Regions from separate parts of the Sulfitobacter sp. M13 genome, predicted to be linked through region 1. Evidence: riboswitches for the same ligand, from Rfam matches in the RefSeq annotation. Region 1 holds a riboswitch; the other holds the start of a gene.

Region 1 (3,412 bases):
ACAACGGATGTTTCAGCGCCACCAGATTGGCCAGCCGCAAAGACGGCAGCCCGCCTTCGGCCCGATGCCAGCCCGCCGCGAAAGCCCCCAGATCACTGTCTGAAAAGGACAGCACAACCAGATCCGCCGGCGTCTGCCCCAAGTCTTGGGGCAGGTCGCTTTGATCCAGTCCGTGGCTTTCGCGAAAGACGACATGCATGGCAGTTTAGCCCTCTAGCACCGCGCGGATCGCGGCTTCGTTCACGTGATCATGCTCTGCGATCACGACCAGCTGGCTGCGGCGCGGCGTGTCCCCCCAAGGGCGGTCGAACTGGCTGCGTACACGTTCGCCCACGGCCTGCACCAACAGACGCATCGGTTTGTCCTGCACAGCGATATAGCCTTTGACGCGCAGGATTTTCTGTTCGCGCGCCAGCCGCAGCACGGCGGCCTCAAGCGTGGCGACATCGGCGACTTCGCCCATGTCGATCACAACGCTTTCGAAATCGTCATGCTCGTGGTCATCATGCCCGTCGTGGTGGCTGGGGCGTGCGTCGATGTCATCCTCGGCGGCGGCTTCGAGCCCCAGTACAACGCGCGGGTCAATCACGCCTTCGGTCATCGGAATGATCGGCAGCTTGCGCGGCGCGTGGGCCTCGATCACCTTGCGCGCGGCTTCTACGCCTTCGGGGCCCGCCAGATCGGCCTTGGACAGCAGCACGATATCGGCGCAGGCAATCTGGTCCTCAAAGACTTCGGACAGCGGCGTTTCGTGATCCAGACTGTCATCCGCGTCGCGCTGCGCAGCGATGGCATCCAGATCGGGGGCGAACTGCCCGCTCGCCACGGCTTCTGCATCGGCAAGGGTGATCACGCCGTCCACGGTGATGCGCGACCGGATTGCGGGCCAGTCAAACGCCTTGAGCAAGGGTTTGGGCAGCGCAAGGCCGGAGGTTTCGATCAGGATGTGATCCGGCGTTTGCGGCAAAGCCATCAACGCCTCGATCGTGGGGATAAAGTCATCGGCCACGGTGCAGCAGATGCAGCCGTTCGCCAGCTCGACGATGTTCTCGGCGGGGCAGTTGTCGATCGCGCAGGATTTCAGGATATCGCCATCCACACCGGCGGTGCCGAATTCATTGACCAGCACGGCCAGACGCTTGGAGCCCGCATTTTCCATCAGGTGACGGATAAAGGTGGTTTTGCCGGCACCCAGAAAACCGGTGATCACGGTGACGGGAATTTTGGTAAGGTTGGTCATTCGGTAGGCTCCTGTGGGGGAATGCGAGCAATGGATTGTTTGCGGAAAACCACGGGGCGTTCACGCCAGGGTACCACGCCGTCGGTGGTCTGGGCATAGGCGGAGACGCCGTTCACGATGTCGGACAAATGGGCGTCGGTGTCGAGATCGCCGTACACATAGGTCCAGCGTGACGGACCGCCCGACAGAACCATCGAACAGCCCCGCGAACAGGCCGACAGACATTCGGCACCGCGCAGTTGCACACCGTCAGGCAGTTGCCCCGACAGCGCGTCAAACAGCTGTTGGCCGGGGCGCGGCGCGTCCTCGGGGGTGATCTGACCTGCGCGGCAGGTGGTGCAGATGGTGACGGTGACCGGTTGATCCGTGGTGGTCATATCTTGCCTCATACGTCGATGGGCCAAGGGGGATCGCCAGCAGCGAACGACATGCGAACAGCGTTCTAGGCCAGTCGCGAAACACCCCGTTCGCCCGTTACAAACTATGCTGGCAGGTCTCCCGGCTTGCGGATCTAAGGCAGCTTGCCTTGCAACTTTTCACCTTCCCAGCCATCGGGCCAGTGGTTGAAAGGTCTCTCCGGTCACGGTCGCGGGGGCGGCTGCGCTTGGCGCTGACCCAAGGCTGGATCAATGCGTATCGCGTTCCCTCTTCGCCTGTCTGGGACAGGAACCAACATACGCCCTGCATTGGTCATTTGCCCGCCTCTGTCAAGCAGCGGCTGTCATAACGCGGGGGCCAAACCCGCTTTGCGCGGATTTTACCGCGACCGCCCCCCCGTGCCGGCGCGCTGCGGATGCTTGACGGGATCATCGCAGGCTGACACCAAGGGCTGCAAGAAAAACACGAGGTTCCGCCATGCCCACCCGCGCTATCATGATCCAGGGCACCGGGTCGAATGTGGGGAAATCCATGCTGGTGGCAGGGCTGTGCCGCGCCGCGACGCGCCGCGGTCTCTCTGTTGCGCCGTTCAAGCCGCAGAACATGTCGAACAACGCCGCCGTCACCGACGATGGCGGAGAGATTGGCCGCGCCCAGGCCTTGCAAGCGATTGCCTGCGGACGGCCCCTATCGGTGCATATGAACCCCATTTTGCTGAAACCGGAAACCGACAGCGGGTCACAGGTGATCGTGCAGGGACACCGCCACAGCACCCTGCAAGCGCGCGATTTCAGCAAGGCCCGCGCAGGGCTGATGGCCCCCGTGCTCGAAAGTTTCGGTATCCTCGGACAAAGCGCCGATTTGATTATCGTCGAAGGGGCGGGCAGCCCGGCTGAAACGAACTTGCGCCAGAACGACCTCGCTAACATGGGCTTTGCCCGCGCCGCAGGCGTGCCTGTCGTGCTGGCCGGCGATATCAATCGTGGCGGCGTCATCGCCCAGATCGTCGGCACGCAGGTGGTCATGGACCCGGAAGATGCAGCGATGATCACCGGCTTTCTGGTCAACAAGTTTCGCGGCGATGTCAGCCTGTTCGACGAGGGATACCGCGAGATTGAACGCCGCACCGGCTGGACCGGTTTTGGCACCCTGCCATGGTTCGCCAATGCACATCTGCTGCCCGCCGAAGACGCGGTGGACCTGTCGCGTGCCCCATCGGCGGGCGGTTTCCACATCGTCTGCCCGATGCTGTCGCGCATCGCCAATTTCGACGACCTTGACCCGCTTGCGGCAGAGCCGTCGGTGCGCTTGACCATGGTGCCCCCCGGTACGCCGCTGCCCGCCGACGCCGATCTGGTGATCCTGCCGGGCACGAAATCCACCCGCGGCGATCTCGCATTTCTGCGCGCTCAAGGGTGGGACATCGACCTATATGCCCATGTGCGGCGCGGCGGCGCGGTGTTGGGAATTTGCGGCGGCTACCAGATGCTGGGCCGGTTTATCGAGGATCCGCAGGGCTTTGAGGGACCTGCGGGCCGCGAAGAGGGGCTGGGCCTGCTGGATGTCGAAACCCGCATGGCACCGGACAAGACCCTGACCCGCGTCACCGCAGACCACACCGCGACCGCCACGCAGATCGACGGCTATGAAATCCACATCGGCCACACCTTGGGGCCCGATTGCACCACCCCGTTCTCGCGCATCAACGGTGTGCCAGACGGGGCAGGGTCGCGCGACGGCAAGATCAGCGGTACCTATCTGCATGGGCTGTTTACGAATGACGCGTTCCGCAGC
Region 2 (3,412 bases), 1.1 Mb from region 1:
TTGTCTTGGCCAATCTCGTAATTGGTATCGATTACGGCAGCGGCCCCGTCGGGTGTCGGGATACCCGGCGACGTTTCATCCGTCATGAGATGCACTCCATTCTAAAGTATATGCGACCGAACATAGCGCAACTCCGACAAAACAGCCACCGTTGCGGGTCGGATTAAGCAAGTGAATATCATGGTTTAGGTTCTGAAAGCAGGCTTGACGGCTCGGAAGGGGGTCATGGGGTATACGTTTTTACCCCGATTTACCGCGAATCCCCTGTTTGGGTGCCAGACGTTCGCGGCGGGCGGTCTGACGTGTCGCGCCGCCAAATCCCGTCTGAACGAAGGGGGCAACCGCACGGCGGGATAGCCCTCTATCCCAAAAGATACCGCCCCCTATCCGTCGATGCCCCCGACCCACCTGCTTGCGCAAATGAAAGCGCAGCCGTCAGCGGTCACGATAGGTCCATGACAATTTTTCATCATGGGGGATGACATGAAAGTTACACACACACTGCCAATTCTTGCCACGGCCGCACTGATGGCCGCCACCGCTGCCAGCGCTGATAGTTTCAGCCTCTCGGGGGCCCGGTCGGCCATGCAAAGCGATATTTCGTTTAACGCCATGCAATCCGCGGGACAGGGGCAGATCAAACTGCGCCACAAGGTCCAGCCCAAAGCGCAGGCTCGTACCCCCACCATCAGCAGCCGCAGCCGTTCCTTTCAGGCGTTCAGCGGTGTCAGCACTGCGGCTGACCTCAAAAGCCTCATTGCTTGGGCCGAGGCCGGCCCCAAAGGGTACGACGCCGTGCAGTACGGGGCCAAGCGCCTGCCGCCGCAGCGCCCGACACAGATGACCATCGGCGAAATCTATCGCTGGATCGACCGCACACCCGGACAGCAACACGCCATTGGGCGGTATCAGTTCATACCTGCCACCTTGCGCAGCCTTGTGCGTCAGGCAGGGCTCAGCAAAAACGACCGCTTTACGCCAAAGCTGCAGGACGGGCTGGCGGATATTCTCTTGGCCGATGCAGGGTTCGTGTCCTTCAAGAAGGGCGAGATCAGCCGCCACCGCTTTATGGAAAACCTTGCGCGTATCTGGGCCGGGTTTCCCACTGCTAGCGGGCGGTCCTATTATCACGGCTATGCCGGCAATAAGGCGGTCATTTCATGGAACGAGTTTGACGCCGTCATGAGAAAGATTTTCGCGACCAAACGCAGCTGATCCCGCGATAGGGCTTGTTCCGGGCGGATAGCCGTGGCCCAATAGGACGGTCTGGTGTCCGCGTGGCGGAAGAATCGGGAAGCGGGTGAAAGTCCTGCACGTGCCCAACGCTGTAATGGGGATGGTTTGCGCCTAGGCCACTGGAGATATCCGGGAAGGCGTGCAGACCAGACGACCCTAAGTCAGAAGACCGGCCAGACAGTACAGCTTGCCCCGCGTGGACAGCGGGATAGGCGCAGAAATGTATTGTTGGGGAATGAACAATGCCGATATCGTCCGCGCTGGCACCCGCCGCGCCTTTCTCAGATGCTGAACGCGACGCCGTGTACAAGGCAATCTTTACCCGCCGTGATGTGCGCGATCAGTTCTTGCCCGATCCCGTTGCAGACGATGTCCTGCACCGAATTTTGACCGCCGCGCACCACGCGCCCTCGGTCGGCCTGTCACAACCGTGGAATTTCATCGTGATCCGCGACCAGCAGGCGCGCGATCAGGTCTGGCAGGCCTTCAACACCGCGAACGAGGAAGCCGCCCAGATGTTTGAGGGGGATCGGCAGACGACCTACCGGTCGCTCAAGCTCGAAGGCATACGCAAGGCTCCCGTCAATATATGCGTGACCTGTGATCGCAGCCGCGGCGGCAAGGTGGTACTGGGCCGCACCCACAATCAAAGTATGGACCTTTATAGCACCGTCTGCGCGATCCAGAACCTTTGGCTTGCCGCGCGCGCCGAAGGCATCGGCATGGGGTGGGTCAGCGTGTTCCACGATGCGGATTTGCGCAGCTTGCTGGGTATCCCCGACCGCATAGAGATCGTCGGCTACCTGTGTCTGGGGCACGTCGACGAGATGTATCAAACGCCCGAGCTTGAGGTGAAGGGCTGGAGCAAGCGGCTCCCCGTGGACGAAATGATCTTTGACGGCAAATGGCAGGGTGACCCCTAGGCGGGTATTCCCCCTGTGTCATGGGACACGTCGAATATTTGAGCAACTGGCGGAACTTTGCCGGTTCCATGACGTTCCCCCTCTGAAGCCTGCGTATGTCGCGCGGGCGCTAACAGAGGATTATTTCAAATGGGCGGTATCATTTATCTCGTAGGTCTTGTGGTTGTTGTCATGGCGGTTCTTTCGCTCATCGGCCTAGCGTAATTCAATGCCGGGGAGGCAATTACATGAATACGACACTTACTGACAAAACACCCGACGGATCATATGTCGACTGGCCTGCAATTTTCGCAGGTACCGTTGTCGCTGTGGCCATTGGCCTGTTGCTGACCAGCTTTGGCGCGGCGCTTGGCCTGTCGTCGATCACGCTGGACGGGACAGACAATTCTTCCACACTTGAACTGGTGCTGACGGCGCTGTGGCTGGTGATCACGCTGATCGCGTCTTACCTAGCAGGGGGCTATATCGCTGGCCGTATGCGCCGCCGTGTTGAAAGCGCGACGGAAGACGAAGTGACTGCACGTGACGGGATCAATGGTCTGGTTGTTTGGGGCCTCGGGTCGGTTATCACTGCCGTTATGCTGTCCACTGCCTTTACATTTGCCGCCAACACCGCAGGCAATGTTGCTGCTGGTGCAGGCAAAGCAGCCGGTACTGTTGTCGAAGCTGCGGGCTCTGCCGTGGGCGGTGCTGCAGCTGGTCTGGCTGATGCTGCTGGTGCGGCGATTCCGGACGAGGCAAAGAATGATCCGACCGACTATCTGTCGAACCAGCTTTTGCGTCCAAATCAGGTTAACCCGACCACCGCTGATCCAGAAGAGCTGGCACAGCAGACAGCCAGCATCATGGCAAATGTCTACCGCACGGGTGAAGTGAGCGAAGAGGATCGGACCTATCTTGCCGGTGCCGTCGCTGCACGTACCGATCTGACACAAGCACAGGCGAAGAAACGTGTCGATACGGTCGTGACCGAAGCGCAGGAAGCGCGCCAAGAGGCCGAAGAGGCAATCGCCGCAGCCAAGGCCGAAGCCGAGCAAGCTGCTGAAGCGGCGAAAGAAGCTGCAATCGACGCAGCTCAGGCGGCCCGTAACGCGGCCATTCTGACAGCCTTCGTTCTGGCTGCTGCGTCGTTGATCGCCGGTGTCGCATCGGTTGCAGGGTCTGTCCACGGTGGCCGTCACCGCGACCAAGGCCGCTTGTTTGCCGGTCTGACATACCGCGGTTAATCCGCATAACGTGAAAATTGAAACCCC

The links. Region 1 has a riboswitch for cobalamin ahead of ACVBAU_RS15800 (DUF1636 family protein). Riboswitches for the same ligand answer to the same signal wherever they lie in the genome.
Region 2: another riboswitch for cobalamin. It lies ahead of bluB (5,6-dimethylbenzimidazole synthase); the one in region 1 lies ahead of ACVBAU_RS15800 (DUF1636 family protein).

The regions. Positions count from the first base shown of each region.
Region 1 covers NZ_CM130281.1:3,260,435-3,263,846, reverse strand. The annotation lists gene cobN (cobaltochelatase subunit CobN) at 1-199, opposite strand, end outside; gene cobW (cobalamin biosynthesis protein CobW) at 206-1,240, opposite strand; gene ACVBAU_RS15800 (DUF1636 family protein) at 1,237-1,617, opposite strand; cobalamin riboswitch at 1,712-1,929, opposite strand; gene ACVBAU_RS15795 (cobyric acid synthase) at 2,096-3,412, shown strand, end outside.
Region 2 covers NZ_CM130281.1:1,066,911-1,070,322, forward strand. The annotation lists gene ACVBAU_RS05070 (BCCT family transporter) at 1-86, opposite strand, end outside; gene ACVBAU_RS05075 (hypothetical protein) at 484-1,215, shown strand; cobalamin riboswitch at 1,251-1,428, shown strand; gene bluB (5,6-dimethylbenzimidazole synthase) at 1,479-2,159, shown strand; gene ACVBAU_RS05085 (hypothetical protein) at 2,387-3,385, shown strand.